One region of the Lachnoclostridium phocaeense genome, then DNA from elsewhere that is predicted to be linked to it. Evidence: predicted binding sites of a transcription regulator. Region 1 holds the regulator's gene; each other region holds the start of a gene.
What was found. The regulator NrdR, encoded in region 1, represses ribonucleotide reductase genes. The targets are predictions, from matches to a motif close to CACAANATNTTGTG.
Positions count from the first base shown of each region.

Region 2: the regulator NrdR is predicted to act here: its motif matches at 3,580-3,593, upstream of nrdD (anaerobic ribonucleoside-triphosphate reductase).
Region 3: the regulator NrdR is predicted to act here: its motif matches at 5,166-5,179, upstream of Q5911_RS09780 (ribonucleoside triphosphate reductase).

Region 1 covers NZ_CAUGIN010000027.1:7,987-15,332, forward strand. The annotation lists gene arcC (carbamate kinase) at 194-1,123, shown strand; gene Q5911_RS11500 (hypothetical protein) at 1,157-1,309, shown strand; gene Q5911_RS11505 (ABC transporter ATP-binding protein) at 1,470-2,243, shown strand; gene Q5911_RS11510 (ABC transporter permease) at 2,244-3,461, shown strand; gene Q5911_RS11515 (PRC-barrel domain-containing protein) at 3,548-3,802, shown strand; gene nrdR (transcriptional regulator NrdR) at 3,872-4,333, shown strand; gene Q5911_RS11525 (threonine/serine ThrE exporter family protein) at 4,326-5,576, shown strand; gene truA (tRNA pseudouridine(38-40) synthase TruA) at 5,707-6,441, shown strand; gene xth (exodeoxyribonuclease III) at 6,474-7,226, shown strand; gene Q5911_RS11540 (isochorismatase family protein) at 7,256-7,346, shown strand, end outside.
Region 2 covers NZ_CAUGIN010000002.1:60,054-67,399, forward strand. The annotation lists gene Q5911_RS01190 (spore germination protein) at 1-361, shown strand, start outside; gene Q5911_RS01195 (deoxyuridine 5'-triphosphate nucleotidohydrolase) at 367-879, opposite strand; gene nrdG (anaerobic ribonucleoside-triphosphate reductase activating protein) at 872-1,360, opposite strand; gene nrdD (anaerobic ribonucleoside-triphosphate reductase) at 1,365-3,497, opposite strand; gene Q5911_RS01210 (ABC transporter ATP-binding protein) at 3,718-4,491, opposite strand; gene Q5911_RS01215 (ABC transporter permease) at 4,466-5,365, opposite strand; gene Q5911_RS01220 (ABC transporter substrate-binding protein) at 5,396-6,421, opposite strand; T-box leader at 6,528-6,777, opposite strand; gene Q5911_RS01225 (alanine/glycine:cation symporter family protein) at 6,854-7,346, opposite strand, start outside.
Region 3 covers NZ_CAUGIN010000019.1:28,438-35,783, forward strand. The annotation lists gene rpoN (RNA polymerase factor sigma-54) at 1-1,018, shown strand, start outside; gene Q5911_RS09770 (YitT family protein) at 1,020-1,679, opposite strand; gene Q5911_RS09775 (MerR family transcriptional regulator) at 1,791-2,615, shown strand; gene Q5911_RS09780 (ribonucleoside triphosphate reductase) at 2,687-5,065, opposite strand; gene Q5911_RS09785 (anaerobic ribonucleoside-triphosphate reductase activating protein) at 5,236-5,925, opposite strand; gene Q5911_RS09790 (Lrp/AsnC family transcriptional regulator) at 6,053-6,544, shown strand; gene Q5911_RS09795 (aminotransferase class I/II-fold pyridoxal phosphate-dependent enzyme) at 6,541-7,346, shown strand, end outside.

The DNA.
Region 1 (7,346 bases):
ACTTCAGGTGAAGAAATCAAGATGAATTTATGGCAGGATCCTTCTGAGTTAAAGACTGAGTTAAAGACCGTGATCAGTGTGTAAAATCCATTGCATTTTCTGAGAAAAAATAATATAATTTCTTTATATTTACTACAAAAGACAGACAAAACAGAGGTCTTAGAAGTCATAGAGGCGTAAAGGAGAAAGAGCGATGAAAAAAAGAGTAGTTGTTGCATTGGGACACAGAGCGCTGGGGATCACACTTCCGGAGCAGAAGGAGGCCGTGAAGAGGACGGCAGTATCTATTGCTGACCTTATTGAGGAGGGGTATCAGGTGGCCATCACCCACAGCAATGCCCCCCAGGTGGGAATGATCCACACGGCTATGAATGAATTCGGCAAAGTACATCAGGACTATACACCGGCTCCTATGTCTGTGTGTTCAGCCATGAGCCAGGGGTATATCGGATACGACCTGCAGAATGCGATCCGGGAGGCGCTCCTGAACAGGGGGATTTACCGCACGGTCAGCACCATACTGACACAGGTGACTGTGGATCCTTACGATGAAGCCTTCTACACACCCACCAAGGTTCTTGGGCGCTACATGACAGCCGAGGAGGCGAACGAGGAGCGCAGGAAGGGTAATTATGTGATCGAGGAGCCTGGGAAGGGCTTCCGCCGTGTCGTTTCAGCTCCCAATCCGGTGGGCATTGTGGAGATTGACGCTATCAAGGCGCTCATCAATGCGGACCAGGTGGTCATCGCCTGCGGCGGCGGCGGTATCCCTGTGATGGAGCAGGACCACCGGCTGAAGGGAGCCAGCGCTGTCATTGAGAAGGACCTGACGGCCGGAAAGATGGCGGAAGAGATCGATGCGGACGAGCTGATCATCCTGACGAGCGTGGAGAAGGTGCGCATCAATATGAACACGCTCCAGGAGTCCGAGCTGGGAGAAATTTCCCTTGCAGAGGCAAAGCAGTACATGGAGGAGGGCCACTTCGGTGTGTACAATATGCTGCCAAAGTTCAAGGCATCTGTGGAGTTCATTGAGAAGAGAGAGGGAAGAAGCGCCCTGATCACCTCCTTTGATAAGCTGAAGGACGGACTCAGAGGAAAGACCGGTACCATTATCCGCTAGGCGCCCTGTGTCGGCAGGCCAGGGATGGCGGAAATGCAGAAGCTGTATACAAGAGAAAAGCCCCGGCCGTGGGAGACCACGGCCGGGTTTTTCAGCATGGCCGTGTTTGCGGCACTGATCGGAGCTGTGTTTTTTGTCAGCCTGGCAGGTCTGGGGGCGAAGCTGTGGTTTCACAGGACGATGTGACACGGGCCGGGGCGGTTGGAACCCAAGATCGTGTAAAATTTCAAACAAAAGGTATTGACAAATTTCCGGGAGGAGATATATTATTGTACTAAAGTAATAGTACAGACGTCTGAGAGAACAAAATAGACCATCCCATGAGGGGAGAAAGGAAGCAGAGGCTATGATCGAGATCAGAGACCTGACCAAGGTGTACAGACTGAACAAAAAACAGATGGCTGAGTCCCACACGAAAAATCCGAAGAAGACGGCTGTGGACCACCTGAGCCTGACAGCGAAAAAAGGTGAAATCTATGGACTTTTAGGTCCCAATGGAGCGGGCAAGACAACGACCCTGCGCTGTGTTTCCACGATCATCAGGCCTACCGGCGGAGAGATTTACGTGGATGGGCACGAGGTGCAGAGGGAGCCTGAAGAAGTGCGGAACTGCATCGGGTTTCTCACAAGTGACATCAAGCTGGATGACCAGTTTGACCCGGACTATATGTTCCGCTTCTTTGGCCGCCTTCACGGAGTGCCGGAGGATGTGCTGCGGAGGCGCAGGGAGGAGCTGTTTGACTATTTTGGCATCAGTGAGTTCGCCCACAAGAAGATACGGGAGCTGTCCACTGGCATGAAGCAGAAGGCGGCCATCGCGGTCAGCCTTGTACATGACCCGGATATCGTTATCTTTGACGAGCCCACCAACGGGCTGGATATCATCACTGCGAGGAGTGTGACAGACTATCTGAAGAAGCTGCGGGATGAGGGAAAGCTGGTCATTGTCTCCACCCATATCATGTCCGAGGCCCAGAAGCTCTGCGACCGTATCGGCATCATCATTGACGGACAGAAGGTGGCGGAGGGCACTCTGGATGAGCTGCTCGCACAGACATGCACAAACGACTTGGAGGACGCGTTCTTCCAGCTCTACTCGGCCAGAAAGGGGGAACTGTAAATGTTAAACGGCATCAGACAGATATTCGGAAAAGAGATGTCCAGGATACTGAGGGATAAAAAGATGGTCTTCTCCGTCTTCCTTCTCCCGGTCATCATCATGGTGGTCCTGCTCACGATCATAAACAGCCTGGCAGGACAGATGCAGTCAGATATAGAAGAGCATACACCTATTGTCTGGATGCAGAACGAGCCGGACAGCTTTGAGGCCTTTCTCGAGTCAGCGGGAATGGAGTATGACGTCAGGACCGTGGCCTCTGACAGTGACAGGACAAAGGCAGAGGACCAGATCCTGAACGGGGAGGCGGACCTGCTCATAGAGTTCCCTGCGGACTTCGACGAACTGGTTACCGGATTCCAGGAGGGGGACCAGGTTCCGCAGGTCAAGACCTACTACAATCCCTCTGAGAATTATTCGTCCCAGGCATACCAGGAAATCTCCGTGGGCATGCTGGAATCCTACCGCCAGACCCTGCTGGCAGGGCGGGTGGGCAACCCGGATGCCATCACGGTATTTACGGTCAATTCTGACAATGACGAGATGGTGATCCAGGACGATGAGAAGGCCAGCGGTCAGGCGCTGGGCATGATGCTCCCCTACTTTATCACGATCCTCCTCTTTGCCGGAGCCATGGGGATAGGCACGGATATGATCGCGGGAGAAAAGGAGCGTGGCACTATGGCCAGTCTTCTCGTGGCGCCGGTGAAACGGTCCGCCATCGTGCTTGGAAAGGTGTTTGCGCTGATGGTGGTGTCAGGCATTTCCTCCATCATCTATGTGGCCGGCATGGTCGTATGTACGCCCTTTATGATGGACTCCATGACAGGCATGGACGAGGCGCTGAACCTGAGCCTGAAGGCGGACCAGATCGTGATGCTGGGGCTGCTTCTCGTGGCGCTCTCCTTCCTGTACTCCGCCGTGGTGGCGCTGATCTCCGTCTTTGCGAAGACCACCAAGGAAGCTAGCAGCTATATCATGCCTGTGTATATGGTCGTGCTGGTAGCGGGGCTCCTGACGATGTTCCGCATGGGAGACGGAAGCCCATGGGATTACTATATTCCATTCTATAACAGTGCCATTGCCCTCCAGGCTATCCTGAGTCATGACCTGACCATATCCCAGTACCTGGTCACCCTTGTAGAGACCCTGGCGCTGGGAGGCATCCTGACAGTGCTCATTGCCAGAGCCTTCAATAACGAGAAGGTCATGGCGCTGTAAAACAGAACAGAAAGCGAAAGTGGAAAGGGCCTCGTGCCGTCACGGACCTCCTTCCGTCTGCATAAGATGAAAGGGGAGGTGACAGCATGAGGCTCTGTGATTTTCAGCAGAAGGAAGTGATCAATGCCTGCGACTGCCGGAAGCTGGGCTATGTGGCAGACCTGGTATTTGATGAATGTACAGGCTGTATCGAGTCGGTGATCGTGCCCAGGGGAGGGTTCCTGTGCGGCTGGTTCGGGGATGCCGGTGAGTACGTCATTCCCTTTGCGTGTATCCGGAAAATCGGTCCGGATATCATCCTGGTAGAGGTACACGAAGAAAAAGGACACAGGAAAAAGTAATAAATTGACAATTCCGGCCAGCGGGATATATACTTGTCTTAATATGTGAAGAAAGGACGGAGGACCAAGATGAAATGCCCATATTGCAACCATCCGGACACAAGAGTCATCGACTCCAGACCGGCAGATGACGGTAATTCCATCCGCAGAAGGCGCTCCTGCGATGTCTGCGGAAAGCGGTTTACCACCTATGAAAAGGTAGAGACTATCCCGCTGATCATCATAAAGAAGGACAACAACAGAGAACAGTACAACCGCGGAAAGATAGAGACGGGCATCCTGCGGGCGTGCTACAAAAGACCTGTGTCCGCGGCTGAGATACAGAAGTGTATCGACAGAGTAGAGACAAAGATATTCAGCCTGGAGGAAAAGGAAATCCCCAGCAGCACGATCGGTGAGATCGTCATGGATGAGCTGAAAAGGCTGGATGAGGTGGCCTACGTCCGATTCGCATCCGTGTACAGGGAATTTAAGGATGTAAACACCTTTATGGACGAGATAAAGAAAATACTGGACAGGGGAAATGCATAAGACAATGGACTATCAGCGTATTTTGGAAGGAATACTCGATATTGGCGAAGCCATGCTCTGCAGCGGGGCGGAAAATTTCAGGCTGGACGACACCATGTACCGGATGTGTAAGAGCTACGGATTCAAGCGCTATGACGTGTTCGTCATACCCAGCAATATCCAGATCACGGTGGAGACGCCGGAGGGAGAGATCCTGACTCAGATCCGGCATATCGAGTCCACAGGCATCAACTATGACCGGCTGGATTATATGAATAATCTGGCCAGATATGTGTGCGCCCACACGCCGGATGCCCGGGAGCTGCACAGGAGGTATCTGGAGGTCATGGCCCGGAAGCAGCAGCCCCTGTGGGTCACCTATCTGGCGGGTGTCATGGGAGGGACCGGGTTTGCTGTCTTCTTCGGCTGCGGGCTGACAGATGCCGTGGTGGCAGTACTTGTGTCCCTGATGATCATGTTTGTGGGTGACTGGCTTGGGAAGAGGGAGGATAATCTCCTCATCTACAATCTTATCCTTGCCTTTCTGTCAGAGACGGTCATCATCGGCATGGATTTCCTGGGCATCGGGACCCATCCGGACAGGATCATGATAGGTATCGTCATGCTGCTCATCAGTGCCCTGAGCACCACCAACGGGATACGGGAAATCCTGCAGAGAGATTTCCTCTCCGGACTTATCAATATCATGAACTCTGTCCTGGGAGCGGCAGGTATTGCCTTTGGCATCGCCATTGCCATGCAGCTTCTCGGAGAAGGAGCCTACGACGGATTCACGCTGAACCACAGCGTGCCCATCCAGCTCGCGTCCTGCACGGTGGCCTGTGTGGGATTTGCCATGTGGTTTAAGATCCAGGGAAAGCAGGTGCTCTTCTCCGGAATCGGGGCCTTTTTCACCTGGGCCATCTACTGCCTGGTATATGCATTCTGGCCCAGCAACTTCGTGGCTACCATGGCGGGAGCTGTCTTTGTAGCGGCATTTGCCTTTATTATGGCCAGGGTCAACAAGGCGCCTGCCACGATATTCCTGACAGCATCGGCCTTTCCGCTGATCCCCGGACCTAATCTCTACTATATGATGTACGGCTGGGTGAGTGGGGACAGAGCCATGGCGGGGCAGGAGACCGGCGTGCTTCTGGAGACGTGCCTCGGTATCGCTCTGGGCTTCCTGATCGTGGATGTAGTGTCCCGGTGTGTCCTCTATGCGGTGAAGCGGGAGGGATTCCGGGGAGAAAATATCATCTAGCCCGGTGAGAAATAAATTGCGCATCCTATTGGAAAGTGCTATGATAAAAGAGGAAGCATATACAGCTTCTTCTTTTTTGATATGCAAAATTTGTTTTTTTCAGATTTACAGATAGATCGGGTGTGTGTGTATGAAAAACTATAAATTGACCATTGCCTATGACGGCAGCCGCTATCAGGGATGGCAGCGGCAGGCGACAACGGACAATACGATACAGTATATCATAGAGTGGAGCCTGGGGAGGATCGTGGGATACCGGGTGCAGGTGGACGGCTCAGGCAGGACGGACAGCGGTGTCCATGCCAGGGGACAGGTGGCCAGCGTGAAGCTGTCCGGTCTCTACGACCCGGCGGAGCTGAAAGCTGCTCTGAACCGCTATCTTCCGGAAGATATCCGCGTTCTAAAAGTGGAACTTGTAAAGAACAACTTCCATGCGAGAAAAAGCGCCAAGGGGAAGAAATACGAATACTATATAGACTGTCGGGAAAAGCCGGATGTGTTTTCCAGGAGATACTGCTACCATTATCCGGAGAAACTGGATATAGAAGCCATGCGGGATGCTGTGAAATATCTCATCGGCGTCAAGAATTTTGCCAGCTTTACGGACAACAAAGAAACCAACGATACAGTCCGCAGGATCTACAATATCAAGATCGTGCGCTCCGGGGAGAAGGTGAGGATCACCTACTACGGGTCGGGCTTCCTCTACCACATGGTCCGCATCCTGACAGGGACACTGATCGAGATCGGGACAGGCCGGCGGGATGCCAGCAAGCTCCCGGTGGTCATAGCGGCGGAGGACCGCAGCCTGGCGGGATTTCTCGCTCCGGCCAGAGGCCTGTTTTTGAGAAAAGTATATTATTAGATGGCAAATAGATAACAAGGAGAAACTAGACTATGAAATTGATCTCTTGGAATGTGAACGGCCTGCGGGCCTGTGTGCAGAAGGGGTTTACAGACTTTTTCAGGGAGGCGGATGCGGATATTTTCTGTATCCAGGAGACCAAGCTGCAGGAGGGACAGATTGACCTGGAGACCCCGGGTTATCATCAGTACTGGAACTATGCTGTGAAGAAAGGATACTCCGGCACGGCTGTGTTTACGAAGGAAGAGCCGTTGTCTGTATCCTGCGGCATCGGCATGGAGGAGCATGACCAGGAGGGCAGGGTCATTACCCTGGAGTACCCGGAGTTTTATTTTGTCACCGTGTACACCCCCAACTCCCAGAATGAACTGGCAAGGCTTCCCTACAGGATGCAGTGGGAGGCAGATTTCCTGGCTTACCTTAAGAAGCTGGAGGAAAAAAAGCCGGTGATCTTCTGCGGGGACCTGAACGTGGCCCACAGGGAGATTGACCTGAAAAATCCGAAGACAAACAGGAAGAACGCGGGCTTTACAGACGAGGAGAGGCAGAAATTTACAGAGCTCTTGGAGGCCGGGTTCATTGATACCTTCCGCTATTTCTACCCTGACAGGGAAGGGATCTATTCCTGGTGGTCCTACCGGTTTAAAGCCAGAGAGAAGAATGCAGGGTGGCGTATTGACTATTTCTGTGTGTCCAAATGCCTGGAGGACAGGCTGGAGGATGCGAAAATACTGACAGATGTGATGGGATCTGACCACTGTCCGGTGGAGCTGGATCTCAAATAACAGGATAAAAGAAAGGGGAGGGCGCATTTATGAGGATCGAAAGAGAACACACGGCAGCCATTGTCATTGATTACCAGGAGAAACTGATGCCTGCCATGGACAGAAAGGAAGCTCTCACTG
Region 2 (7,346 bases), on a different contig from region 1:
CCAGTTTCTCCTGCTGGAAATGGCCATCGACGGCCTGCGCCTGGCGGCGCTGAATACGCCCAGTATGCTTAGCACCCCCTTAAGTGTCATCGCCGGTATTGTCATGGGAGAATTTTCTGTTCAGTCCGGCTGGTTCAACTCAGAGGTCATGCTGTATATGGCATTTGTGGCTGTAGCCAATTATACCCAGCCCAATTTTGAGCTGGGTTATGCACTAAAGTTCATGCGTCTTCTTCTCCTTATACTGACAGCTCTCTTCAACTGGATCGGGTTTGCCGCAGGCTGCGTCATCATCATCTGCAGCATCTGCTTCAACAAAACCCTCTCCGGCCGGAGCTATCTGAACATCAAGCTGAACTGACGAGACTAATTCGTGCTGCCAAATCCACCATTGCGGATACCCTCCGCCTGGTCGTCCACCGTGATGCCGTACTCCACGAAGATCCCCTGCATGAAGCCTGTCCCCGCCGGGATCTCCACTGTTTTACCCTCGTTGGTGTCGTTGGTGATCTTGGCAAAGATGTGGCCCTCATTGTCTGAGTAGAAGTAATCGCTGTCTATGATACCCACCGTGTTGTTGAGCTGCAGCCGGTACTTGAAACCAAGGCCGCTTCTCGGGTAGCATTTCAGCACCCACTCCTCCTCCATTTCCACCCGGATGCCGGTAGGGATCTTCACCGTCTCCCCCGGCTTAAGGGTAAAGGCTGCAGGTGCGAAAAAATCGTACCCTGCAGAGCCCTTTGTGGCTCTGGCAGGCAGCCGGATGCCGTCGTAGATCTCCTGGATACGGCTCTTATCTTCCGGTCCGAATGTATCTGTCCACCCTTCCTGGAACTGTTCAAAGCTTACTTTGTGAAATTTTGCAATCCTCTTAGCCATGTAAAATCATCCTCCCTGTCCTGACTGTTTCCGGCACATCGATCACCTGCTGGTTGGCGCTGCCCCTCCAGGGCAGGGATGTGTCTTTTCTCTCTTCCTCAAATTCTCCGTCTACCAGCACATCCACATACTGCATCACTTCCAGGTCTTTCACTTCCTGCCAGGTGCTTCCTGTGTAGAGCCAGATGGTCTTGTCCGGATATTTCTCCCGGATCTGCGCCGCAAGGGCTGTCACTCCCTCCAGATTGGCCGGGTGGAGCGGATCTCCCCCGGAAAAGGTGATGCCGCTGACATAGTCTTTGTCAAGCTCCCGGAATATCTCCTGCCGGGCCTCCTCCTCAAAGGGAAGCCCTCCTGCCGGGTCCCAGGTAACAGGGTTGTGGCATCCGGGGCAGGCGTGGGAGCATCCGGCCACCCAGAGCACTACCCGGAGGCCGTCCCCGTTGAGCATATCGTCTTTCGTAATATTGTGGTATCTCATTGTCCTACATGCTCTTCCTTTCTGCGATCTCCGCCATCTTGGCCTCATTGAGCCTTGTATCCCCTTTGACTCTGGAGTAGGACAGATAGCCGTTCATGCGGTCGATCTTTGTCAGATTTGTACTTCCGCACACCGGGCACACATCCATGGACAGCTCCTCGTGTCCGCAGTCATCGCAGTAGGCAAGAGACAGATTGACCCCCTCGTAATAGCCTTTTGCCATGGCCCGGCGCACCAGGGAACGGATGGCTTCTTTATTATAATTGACCGGGTATTTCACATACTGGATCTTTCCGCCGTTGCTTAAATCCCAGAACCTTCCTTCCAGGTCCTGCTTCTGGATAGGCGTGATGTCCTCGGTGACATGACAGTGGAAGCTGTTGCTCACGTACTCCCGGTCCGATACATTCTCTATGATACCATATTTTTTCCGGAACTGCTGCACCTGCACGCCGCAAAGGTTCTCCGCCGGTGTCCCGTAAATGGCGTAGAGACGTCCGTCCTCTTTCTTGAACTCATTCACCCTGTCATTGATATACTGGAGTGTCTCCAGGGCAAACTGCCCGTCCTCCACAAGAGATTTCTTGTTGTGGAGCTGCTGCAGCTCATTCAGTGCCGTGATGCCAAAAGAGGCTGTGGCCGACTTAAGAAGCGGCTTGATCTTGTCGTACAGTCCCAGGTGGCCGCCGTAGAAACCGCCCTCGCAGTAGGCCAGAGGGTTGGTGGAGGCTTTCATCTCTCCAAGGTAGTCGTAGGTCCGCAGGTGAAGCTGGCGAATCAGGTTCAGATAGTAGTCCAGCACCTCATGGAAATCCCGGCTCTCCTGCTTCGCCTTTGCGTAAATCATCGGCAGATGAAGGCTGATGGCACCGATATTGAACCTTCCCACAAAGACCGGTTCGTCCTTCTCGTCCGCCGGCTCCATGCCGCCGCGCTCATACCAGGGTGACAGAAATGCCCGGCATCCCATGGGGCTGATAATTTTTCCATACTTTTTGTACATGCTGGCCACATAGCCTTCTCCGGTAAGACTAAGCCAATCCGGGTACATGGTCTTTGCAGAGCAGTCGATCCCCGCCTCGAACACATCCTCCATCTCCCCGCCGGGACCGTGGAGTTTTTCGTCGTAGAGGAACACGATCTTGGGGAAGAGCACAGGCTTTTTGTGTCCTTCTTTTCCCTGTCCGTTTTTCCGCACTTCCAGCATCTTCATAGTCACAAGTTTTCCGTATTTACTGGGAACCGTTCCCGCTGTCACAGTGATAAAAGGATAGTCTCCCCGGCTGGAGGAGACGGAGTTGAACTTGTACTCCCATCCCTGGAAGCCCTGCTCCATCTCCTTTTCCAGATCTGCCCAGGCCACCTTCTGCACGGTCTCCTCGTCCAGACCCAGATCTCTGTATTTCTTGATAAGTCTCTCGTGGGATTTTCTGGCAAATGGCTCCAGTATATCATCCACACTGGGCACTGTAAAACCGCCGTACTGCTGGCTGGCCGCGCTCAGGACAATGTCCCCGATGACGTCAAAGGCTGTGTCCAGCGTCTTTGGTTCATTGTACCACAGGTTCCCCATCTCAAATCCCCCTGTGAGCACGGACTTCACGTCAAAGAGGCAGCAATTCATGGTATCTCTCCTGGCCGACATGTCGTGGATGTAGATGTAGCCATCCCGGATGGCCTGTATCTCCTCCACGGTCAGGAAAAATTTCTTGTACAGCTCCTTGTTCAGCTCGTTGAAAATAAGGCTCCTCTTTGTGGATACAAGGGCGCTGTCCGTGTTGCTGTTCTCCTTGTCCCCGATATACATGATGGACTGGCTCTTCTTGTACACGTCATCCAGCATCTGGACAAAATCCTGCTTGTAGTTCCTGTAATCCCGGTAGCTCTTTGCCACCACGGGATTCACCTTCTCAAGGGCTCCCTCCACCACATTGTGCATCTGGGATATGGGCACTTCCGTAATGTCCAGATCATCCACTTTCTCCTCCACGAACCGGCAGATGAACTTCAGCTCCTCATCTGTAAATTTAATGAGAGCGCGGTAGGCAGATTTGTTGACTGCCACCACTACTTTCTGGACGTTAAAGGATTCCTTTGTACCGTCCTTTTTTACTACTTTCACGTTGTCTTTTCTCATAAAACCTGTTTCTCCTTTATGGACACACCATCTTTCGCGCATCCCCACATGCGCTATATTTAGTGTTTGTATTTTATATTTTCACAATATGCTGTGCAAAAATGTCTTATCTATATTACCATCCCGCATCTGTCCCCGTCAATGAAATACCGTGAAAATATTTCACAAAAAAAGAGCCTCTGAAGGCTCTTATTTTTGTATACTTATATGAGACTGTTTTTCAATTTCCACACTCAATACTGATCTCATTGAACAGCTTCAGGATTTCATCCACGGAAACCTTCTGCTTCTCCTCCCCCTTCATGTCCAGGACGATACCTCCCTGGTGCATCATGAGGAGTCTGTCGCCGTACTCCGTTGCGTACCTGAGATTATGGGTAACCATGATGGTAGTCAGCTTCTTTTCCTTCACAATCTTATCTGTCAACTCCATGATCAGCTCCGCCGTCTTTGGATCCAGGGCCGCTGTATGTTCATCCAGGATCAAAAATTCAATGGGCGTCATGGTTGACATGAGAAGAGCCATGGCCTGCCGCTGCCCGCCGGAGAGGGAGCCTACTTTGATGTCCAGTTTGTCTTCCAGTCCCAGCCCAAGCTGAGAGAGGTTCTCCCGGTAATAGGAGATCCTGGCTTTGCTGGTCCCTCTGCCAAAGCCATAGACCTTTCCCTTGTTGTCCGCCAGGGACATGTTCTCCAGTATGGTCATAGAGGGACAGGTGCCCATGGCAGGGTTCTGGTATACACGTCCGATCCGGCGGTTACGCCGGAACTCTTTCTCCTTTGTAATGTCCGTGCCGTTGATATATATTTTCCCGGCCTCCACCGGGATACTGCCGCAGATGATGTTCAGCATGGACGTCTTTCCAGAGCCGTTGCTGCCCACTACAGACACGAACTCCCCGTCCTCCACTTTCAGATCAAAATTCTGAAACAGGCACATCTCATTGACAGTGCCGGGGTTGTAATACTTATGAATTCCTTTCAGTTCCAGCATCTGTCTTCACCTTCTTTCTTCTCTCCATGCTGATAATCAGAATAACAAGGAACAATACCGCTGTGATCAGCTTCATGGCCTGGGGCTGGAAATTGCGAATGGCCACAGCCACACAGGCTTTGTAGATCACGGATCCGATGAGCACCGCCGTGGTAGCCTGCATAATGGTGATCTTTCTGAAAAGGCTGGTTCCTATGATCACGCTGGCAAGTCCGATGACGATGGCGCCCGTTCCCATGGATATCTCAAACACCCGCTCCTCCTGGCAGAAAGCGCTTCCCGCCAGAGCCACCAGTCCGTTGGCAATGGCAAGACCCACGATCTTCACATTGCCCTGATCTTTTGCCAGGGAAGTGACAAGCACCGGATTGTCTCCCACCGCCCGCAGCAGATAACCGGATTTTGTCTTCAGATAGAGATCCAGCAGCACCTTGGCGATCACTGTCAGAATCAGGATAATGATCAATGTGGTATAACCCGAGAGATCCTCCGGCACGATCCCATCCAGCCAGTCATTTTTAAAGATGCTGTCCTGGGAGAACAGCGGCACGTTGGATGTGCCCGCTATATACAGATTGATGGTCCACAGTGCGGTCATCATGATGATCCCGGACAGCAGATCCCTTACTTTCCCTTTTACGTGGATCAGCCCTGTACAGATCCCTGCCAGGGCCCCCGCTCCAAAGGAGGCCAGCAGGCTCAGATAGGGATTGATGCCGTTTGTGATAAGGAGGGCTGTCACAGCTCCCCCGAGCGGGAAGCTGCCGTCCACTGTCAGATCCGGGAAATCCAGTATTTTATATGTGATGTATACACCCAGGGCCAGGATCCCGTAGATCAGTCCCTGCTCCAGTATTGTTATGATAAAATCCATGAAAACTGCCTCGCCTTCTGCTTTGATTCTCTATTCAGCGGATGACTCTGTGATCTCGTCAAAGCTTTCCACCGCGTTTTGTGCCAGTTCTTCCGGCACGGTGACGCCAAGATTTTCCGCCACTTTTGTATTTACGTAGAAGCCTGGCTCTGTAATGGTCTCATAAGCCATATCGGATGCCTGCTCTTCTCCTTTGAGGATCTTTGCCGCCATCTCACCTGTCTGCTCTCCAAGAGCCACATAGTCCAGGCCTTCCGCCGCCAGGCAGCCGATCCTTACCTGCTCGATCTCGCTTCCGAATACCGGGATGCCTTTCTCATTTGCCTTCTCAAGGATTGTCGGCAGGGAGGCAACCACTGTATTGTCTGTCAGATTGGTGATACAATCCACCTTGCTGATAAGATCGTCCGCTGCCAGGGAGATATCTGCCGTGGAGCTGATGCCGCTCTCCACGATCTCAAAACCGTAATCTCCCGCCAGTTCCTTGTAGGTCTCCAGAGCAGAGATAGAATTTGCCTCACTTGTGGTGTACATGATTCCCACTGTCTCAGCCTCCGGAAGCATCTGACGGATCATTTCAAGCTGCTCCTTAATAGGAAGTTCATCGGAGGTTCCTGTCACATTCCCCACCGGATTGCCATCCTCGTCCGCCAGCTCTGCTGCTACCGGATCTGTCACCGCTGTGTAAACAACCGGGATATCTGTATCCATGGCTGCGTTGTAAGCGCTCTGGGCAGTGGGGGTTGCAATAGCACAGATCAGATCCACCTTGTCAGATACAAAGGCGTCCGAGATCTGACTTGCCGTTCCCATGTCAGCCGCTGCATTCTGGTATTCTACTGTCAGATTTTCTCCCTCAACGATGCCCTCGTTTTCCAGACCCTTAAGGAAGCCCTCCCTGCAGTTATCCAGGGATCCATGCTCCGCAAACTGTGAGATACCTATTGTGTAGCTGTCCTCACCGGAACCGGAAGTGTCAGAGGAGCCGGAGCATCCTGCTGCCATCGCTGTTGTCATCGCCATCGTTAATACTACTGCCATCATTTTTCTTTTCATCATTGTTTTGTTCTCCTTTACTATTGATCTGTTTTTTTGCTGCCGTACAGGAGAGAAAATCTGTGGAGCGCCGGAAATAACAAAAAAAACCGTCCCAAACCTAAAGGTTTGAGACGGTAATAAAATCTTTATTATCGCGGTACCACTCAAATTGACAAATGTCCACTTTCTCATGTACTAACATACACTCCTGATTGATAACGGGTTCGGTTCCCGACAAGCCATACTCACTATTCAAAGTTTTCAAGCTGCCCTCGAAAGTCCATTCAAATATCCGCCCTGTATGGCAATCTCACCATCTGCCACTCTCTTTGACATTGCTGTGATAATCTACTTCTCTTTCTCATCGGTTTATAGAATATTTATTTGATATACAATACTTTACTCTGACAAAGCATTTTTGTCAAGAACTTTTTTACCTTTTAATTTCGATCAGTCGTCAATAACCGGTACAGGTTCTTCGGACCAGGCGTCCAGATCGTTTATGTACTTCTTCGTCTCGCTTGCTATAACATTGGACAGAAGGAGTACAGCTATCAGGTTAGGCACAGCCATCAGCGCATTCAGGATGTCTGCCAGAGCCCATACAACGTCCAGGGCGACGATAGGAGCGATCGCTGCCACAAGGATGTAAAGGGTACGGTACACGTAAATAACTTTCTTCCCGGCAAAGTACTCAACTGCACGCTCTCCGTAATAAGCCCATCCAAGAACAGTAGAGTATGCGAAACAGATAATACCAAGTGTCAGGATGATAGGTCCAAGATAGGGGATCTGCTGGAAAGCAAGTGTTGTCAGGACACCGCCGTCCTCAATCTCATCCGCATTGATATTCGGGTTCTTCATAACAGATGTCACGATAACAAGTCCGGACATAAGACAAACAACAACTGTATCCCAGAATGTACCTGTGGAGGATACCAGC
Region 3 (7,346 bases), on a different contig from region 1:
GTGGCTCTGCATGAACTTTCTCATCGACTGTCTGGAGCCCACAGGATACCTGACCATGGATCTGGATGAACTCTCCCGCACTCCTGTAAACGGCGCAGACTGCTTTACAGCAGCGGAGCTGGAAGCTGCCCTGGCTGTTCTGAAAACACTGGAGCCTGCCGGGATTTTCGCCGGAGATCTTCCGGAATGCCTTATTCTTCAGTTAGAGAGAAAAGGCGTGGAAGACCCGGTTCTCTTCTGCCTGATCCGGGATCATATGGAAGCTCTGACAAGAGGACAGTTAAGCGGCATCTCCCGGAAGCTGAAAGTCTCAACCGGACAGCTGAAGCAATACATTCACGAGATCAGCCTTCTCAGTCCCCGTCCCATCCTGGATGTGTCAGAAGACGAAGCTCACTACATCATACCCGACATAATCGTCTCCAGATCCCGGGACTCCTGGGACATCACCATAAATGATTCCTGGACAGGAGAATATTCCTACAACCAGTATTACATCCAGATGATGCAGGAGACAACTGATCTTCAGTTAAAACAGTATTTCAAGGAAAAGCTGGAACGCGCCCGCCTTATTATAAACAGCGTGGAGCAAAGAAGACAGACTCTGATCCGGATTGTCAGATTCCTTCTGGAATACCAGCAGGACTATTTTGAGTCGGGCGGCAACCTGAAACCCTTAACCCAGGAACAGGCGGCCGAAGCTCTCGGACTGCACCCCTCCACCATCAGCCGGTCCATAAAGGGAAAATATATCCAGTATCGGCAGACTGTCCTTATGAAATCCCTCTTTTCTGCCGCCGTGTCTTCCTCAGAAGACGCCGGCTCCTCTTCCTTTTCTCCGCAGGCTGTAAAGGAAAGGATCCGGCAGCTCATCGAACAGGAGCAGGCCCCTCTCAGCGACCAGAAACTGTCGGAGCTGCTGGCACAGGAAGGGATCCGGATTTCCAGAAGAGGCGTGGCAAAATACCGGATGGAACTGGGGATTGCCGATTCACGCCAGAGAAAGCTTCTTAAATAAATCAGATCCGGCCCCGGCTGCGCCGCTTACAGCGCATACCTTCCCATCTGCTTCTGGTCTGTTTCCCGAAATTCTGTATATAATCGATCAGAACCGAGGAAATGGTTACTGTTATGAGTGAAAATACAATGCGCGCAGCCGGAATGTAGGTCAGCGAAAGTCCCAGCACAAGCAGATCTGTAAAAAGGTAGCAGCGGGACAACTGCCAGTTCGTGACATGGGAGATGCAGAGCGCCAGGGCGTCATCTCCTCCACTGGAACCGCCCTGTCTCACGATCAGCCCCACTCCCACACCCACAAAAATACCGCCGCTCACAGCAGCCAGCAGCGGATAGGAAGAAAGATCCGGCAGCATCATGGGCAGGGACTCCCACAGTTTAAAAAACATCGAGACGCCTGCTGTAGACAGGATAGATATTTTTATAAATCCTGCCCCCAGGAACTTCAACGCCAGCAGGTAGCAGGAAATATCCAGTACAGGGGTAATGATGGCAGGCGAGATCCCCAGCCAGTGCTCGATCAGAAGCATCGTACCGATCACGCCGCCTTCCGTGATGCCCGCCTGCTGATGGATATTGTGTATGCCGAAGGAGCAGACAGCCGCTCCAAGCATGATCAAGGCAACCTTTCTCCACGACAGGCCTTCCGCAAGTTGATACATAAAAGTCGAGAAAGATTTTTTAAGCAAAATAAAACCTCCTTAGTGAATTGTTTTTTCTTATTTACATAGATATAATAAAGGCTATAGTAACTATAATGTCAAGAGGTAAATATGGATAATCTATTTTCTATCGGTGAACTGGCCGACTATCAGAACATCTCCAAACAGACCCTGATCTACTATGACAAGATCGGTCTGTTCCGCCCTGCCTGGGTTGATCCGGACAATGGATACCGCTATTACAGCGCCAAACAGATCGACTATCTGGACACCATTCTGATCATGAAAAAGGCTGGATTTTCACTCAATGAAATCCGGGAGCACATGCAGAACTACAATATTGACAGCAGTCTCTCCATTCTGGGAAAACAGATCTCTGTCATCAACCGCCAGATCCAGCAGCTCCAGCTCATCCAGAGCCGTCTGAGCCACCGCTGCAGGCAGATAGAAAAAGCCCGGATCTATATGGATACGGAGAGCGCTATTATGCTGGAGGAAGCTGAAGAGCGGTATATCCTCACCAGAAAAGTGGAGGAGCCATACAGTCTGCGTGAGATCAGCATAGCCGCCAAGCAGTGCTTTTCTTACGCCTTTGAAAAAAATCTCCCTGTGTTTTTCCAGTGCGGTGTCATCGTGCCGCTGGAGCGCATCCGGGCGGGACGTTTTGTGGAGGCTTCCGATGCTTTCCTGTCTGTGGAAAAGACAGAGCAGATGAATGAGCAGATCCGCCTGCTCCCCGCCGGGCAGTGCGTGTGCACCTACCACATAGGCAACTACCTGTCTATCGGCCAGTCCTACACAAAGCTTCTGGATTACTGTGAAGCCAACTCTCTCCAGATCATATCTGACTCCTACGAGTTCTGCATCAACGATCATATCACAACGGACGACGAGGACGAGTATATCACCAAGATCATGTTCTACATCCGCCGGTAACCGCATCTGCTGTTGCCGGCAAAAAATATCTCCGCAGACCGTACAGCCTGCGGAGTTTTTCTATCGCTTTTCTATCCTTCCGCATACTTCCTGATATTGGAAGCGTTGGTCAGCTTCTCCACCCCGTCTTTCTTGATCACCACCAGGGTCGGCGCTGACATGATCTTGTATTTCTGCGCCAGATCTTTATGTTTTTCCGCATCCACCACTTTGTACTCCATGTGGGCGTCCTCCAGCGCCTTCTTTGCGATGGCGCAGTTTGGACAGGTGCTGGTTGTGAAAAGCAGTTTCACCGGAGCTTCGACAACATCCACCGCTGCCGTTTTTTCCCCAATCCCGGTCTCCGCCGCCTCTGTCTGAAAGTGAGCATGGAAATGGGAGTGGCTCAGGTCGTAGACTTTTCTGTCCTTGAACTCCTGTGTCTTTCCGTCGTTCCAGTTCTGCACCGGGCGGTAGTAGCCTGTGATACGGCTGTACACTTCCGTCTTACCTCCGCACTCCGGACAGGTGTAGTGCTCCCCTGCAATGTAACCGTGGTCCTTGCAGATGGAATATGTCGGCGAGAGCGTGTAGTAGGGCAGCTTGTAGTTCTCCGCGATCTTGCGCACCAGGGCTGCCGCTGATTTCCAGGAAGGCAGCTTCTCCCCCAGGAACGCGTGAAATACGGTTCCCGACGTGTACAGTGTCTGCAGATCGTCCTGGATATCCAGAGCGTCAAAAATATCCTCTGTGTACCCCACCGGCAGATGGGAACTGTTTGTATAGTAGGGCGTTCCGTTTCCTTCCGCCGCTGTGATGATATCCGGGAACTGCTCCACATCGTGTTTTGCAAACCGGTAGGCAGTGGACTCCGCCGGGGTAGCCTCCAGATTGTACAGGTCGCCGTACTGCTCCTGGTAGCCGGAGAGCCGCTCCCGCATATGGTTCAGCACCCTCTTGGAAAATTCCTGGGTCTCCGGGTGGGTCATGTCTTTTTGTATCCATTTTGCGTTCAGTCCGGCCTCGTTCATTCCCACAAGTCCGATAGTGGAGAAGTGGTTCTCAAAGCTGCCCAGATATCTCTTTGTGTAGGGGTACAGCCCGCCCTCCAGAAGTTTTGTGATAACAGTCCGCTTCACATGAAGGGATCTGGCGGAGATGTCCATAAGCCGGTCCAGCCGCTCCATGAACTCTTCCTCATTCTCCGACTGGTAGGCAAGCCGGGGCATGTTGATGGTAACTACGCCCACAGAACCGGTACTCTCCCCGCTTCCAAAGAAGCCGCCGGACTTTTTCCGCAGTTCCCTAAGGTCCAGCCGGAGTCGGCAGCACATGCTGCGCACATCGCTGGGCTCCATGTCGCTGTTGATATAGTTGGAGAAATAGGGGGTTCCGTATTTGGACGTCATCTCAAAGAGAAGACGGTTGTTCTCTGTGTCTGACCAGTCAAAATCACTGGTGATGGAGTAGGTGGGGATGGGGTACTGGAAACCTCTTCCGTGAGCATCCCCCTCGATCATGATCTCGATAAACGCTTTGTTGATCATGTCCATCTCTTTTTTGCAGTCCCCGTAGGTGAAATCCATCTCCTTTCCCCCTACGATAGCCGGAAGGTTGGCCAGGTCATCGGGCACCGTCCAGTCCAGAGTGATGTTGGAGAAAGGCGCCTGGGTTCCCCAGCGGGAAGGTGTATTCACGCCGTAGATGAAGGACTCGATGCACTTCTTCACGCCCTCGTAGTCCAGGTGGTCTGCCCGCACAAAGGGCGCCAGGTATGTATCAAAGGAGGAGAAAGCCTGGGCTCCTGCCCACTCGTTCTGCATGATGCCAAGGAAGTTCACCATCTGGTTGCACAGCACGCTCAGATGCTTTGCCGGGGAGGAAGAGATCTTGCCCGGAATGCCTCCTAAGCCCTCCTGGATCAGCTGCTTTAATGACCAGCCCGCGCAGTAGCCTGTCAGCATGGAGAGGTCATGGATGTGGATGTCCGCGTTCCGGTGGGCCTGGCCGATCTCCTGGTCATAGATCTCCGAGAGCCAGTAGTTGGCTGTGATGGCTCCCGAGTTGCTTAAGATGAGACCTCCTACCGAGTAGGTGACAGTGGAGTTCTCTTTCACCCGCCAGTCATTGATATTGACATAGTTATCCACAATCTCTTTATAGTTCAGCATGGTGGAACCCAGATTGCGGATCTTCTCCCGGTTCTTCCGGTAGAGAATGTAGGCTTTGGCCACGTCCGCGTAGCCTGCCTGGACCAGCACCCGCTCCACACTGTCCTGGATCTGCTCCACCTGGATCAGATCATCTTTGATCTTCGGCTCAAAATCCGCCGTCACTTTCAGAGCCATCATGTCAATGATGGATGGGTGATACTGTTTCTGCTGTGCTTCAAAGGCTTTTGTGATGGCCGCGCTGATCTTGTCTATATGAAAATCCGCGATCTGCCCGTCCCTTTTTACTACCTGGTACATACGACAACCTCCCCTTTTTATCTTTCTTAATCTCACTGTATTTATTTTCGTCCCAGTTCCTATATCATATCACCCTGCCCTTGATGCAGTCAATAAAAATAACAATATATTGTGTGTTTATTTTTCCATCTCACACAACATATTGTTATTATGTATTCTTTACGTAATGATCACAATCCCCGGATCTGCGCGGTTTTCACGTACTTTTTCACGATCTCCAGAGCCTGTAAAAGGATCTTTTCATCGTAGGCGTGAAGGCCGGGGGCGATCACATGCCCCGAGTCCATGAACTGCTGGAGGAAATACTGATCCGCTCCCTCTATCCACCTGCCCATTTCCTCAAAATCTGCCTTCTGGTGAAACTCCCTCACCACAGTGGTGCGGAATTCATAGGGGATCTCCCCGCCCATGAGAAACCGGATACTCCGGTCAATGTTCCCCACATCATACGCCTCCGCTCCGATGGTACGTCCGTAATGCTCTGGTGAATTTTTCAGATCCATGGCCACATAGTCCAGAAGTCCCTTTTCCGCCAGACTCTCCAGCTTATCCGGCATACTTCCGTTAGTGTCCAGCTTCACACTGTACCCCAGCGAGCGCACCCCTCTTATAAAATCCTCCAGATCCGGCTGCAGCAGAGGTTCCCCGCCGCTGATGCACACCCCGTCCAGCAGCCCCTGCCTTTTTCTCAGAAACCGGAAGATTTCTTCCCCGGTTACAGTCACCTCAGGTTTTCCAGTCACCAGATCCGCGTTGTGGCAGAACGGACAACGGAAGTTGCAGCCGCCTGTAAAAATTGTACATGCCACCTTTCCCGGGTAGTCCAGAAGAGTCAGTTTCTGAATGCCGCAAATGACCATGATCTGTCGCCTCCTCATCTTATTTAAGACCTACTATAGCACAAATTTTTCAAATGAGGAATGACAAACCAAAAGAACTGTCTTATAATGGACCCTATATCATGAAATTAAAGAAGGAGGAAAACGAATGGATAAAATCAGAAAACAGATCCTGCTCACCCTTGAGACAAACAGCAGGATCGATCTGAAGGAGCTGGCTGTACTTCTCGGAACCGACGAAGTCACTATCGCAAACGAAGTGGCAGCCATGGAAAAAGAACATATTATATGCGGATATCACACGCTGATCGACTGGGACAAGGCAGGAGTGGAGCTTGTCAACGCCCTCATCGAAGTGCGTGTCACCCCGCAGAGGGATCAGGGATTTGACAAGATCGCCGAGCGCATCTACAACTATCCCGAGGTGTCCGCCACATATCTGATCTCCGGCGGCTATGACCTGCTTGTCACCATCGAAGGACGAACTCTGCAGGAAATTTCCCGCTTTGTCTCCAGCAAGTTGTCTCCTATCGACGAGGTGGTCAGCACAGCCACCTATTTTATTCTGAAAAAATATAAAGACCACGGAACAATCCTGGCCAATAAAACAAAAGGAGAAAGGATGCTGATTACACCATGACAAGAAACCCACTCTCAAAAAAAGCAGTCTCTCTGGCCCCCTCGGGCATCCGGAAATTCTTTGACATCGTAAGCGAGATGGAGGACGCCATCTCCCTGGGTGTGGGGGAACCGGATTTTGACACCCCCTGGCGTGTCCGCGAGGAAGGAATCTACTCTCTGGAGAGGGGCCGCACTTTCTATACATCCAACGCAGGTCTGAAGGAGCTGAAGATCGAGATCAGCCGCTACCTGGAACGGACCATCCACGTCACCTACAACCATGCCAGCGAAGTGCTGGTGACTGTAGGCGGCAGCGAGGCCATCGACCTGGCTTTCCGCGCTATGCTGGATTCCGGAGATGAAGTGCTCATCCCCCAGCCCAGCTATGTGTCCTACCTGCCCTGCGCCGTGCTGGCAGACGGCGTCCCGGTGACCATACCGCTGAAGCATGAAAATGCCTTCAGACTGACCCGAGAGGAACTGGAGGCCGCCATCACTCCCAGGACAAAGATCCTTGTGCTTCCGTTTCCAAATAATCCCACCGGGTCGGTCATGACAAGGGAAGATCTGGAACCCATCGCAGAGGTAGTCAAAGAACACGATCTCTACGTAGTCTCCGATGAGATTTACTCTGAGCTTACCTACAGCGGACAGCACTGCTCCATCGCTTCCCTTCCGGGCATGCGGGAGCGGACTCTTGTCATCAATGGTTTCTCCAAGGGCTTTGCCATGACAGGCTGGCGTCTGGGCTACGTCTGCGGACCTGCCCCCATTGTGGAACAGATGACAAAGATCCATCAGTACGCCATCATGTGCGCTCC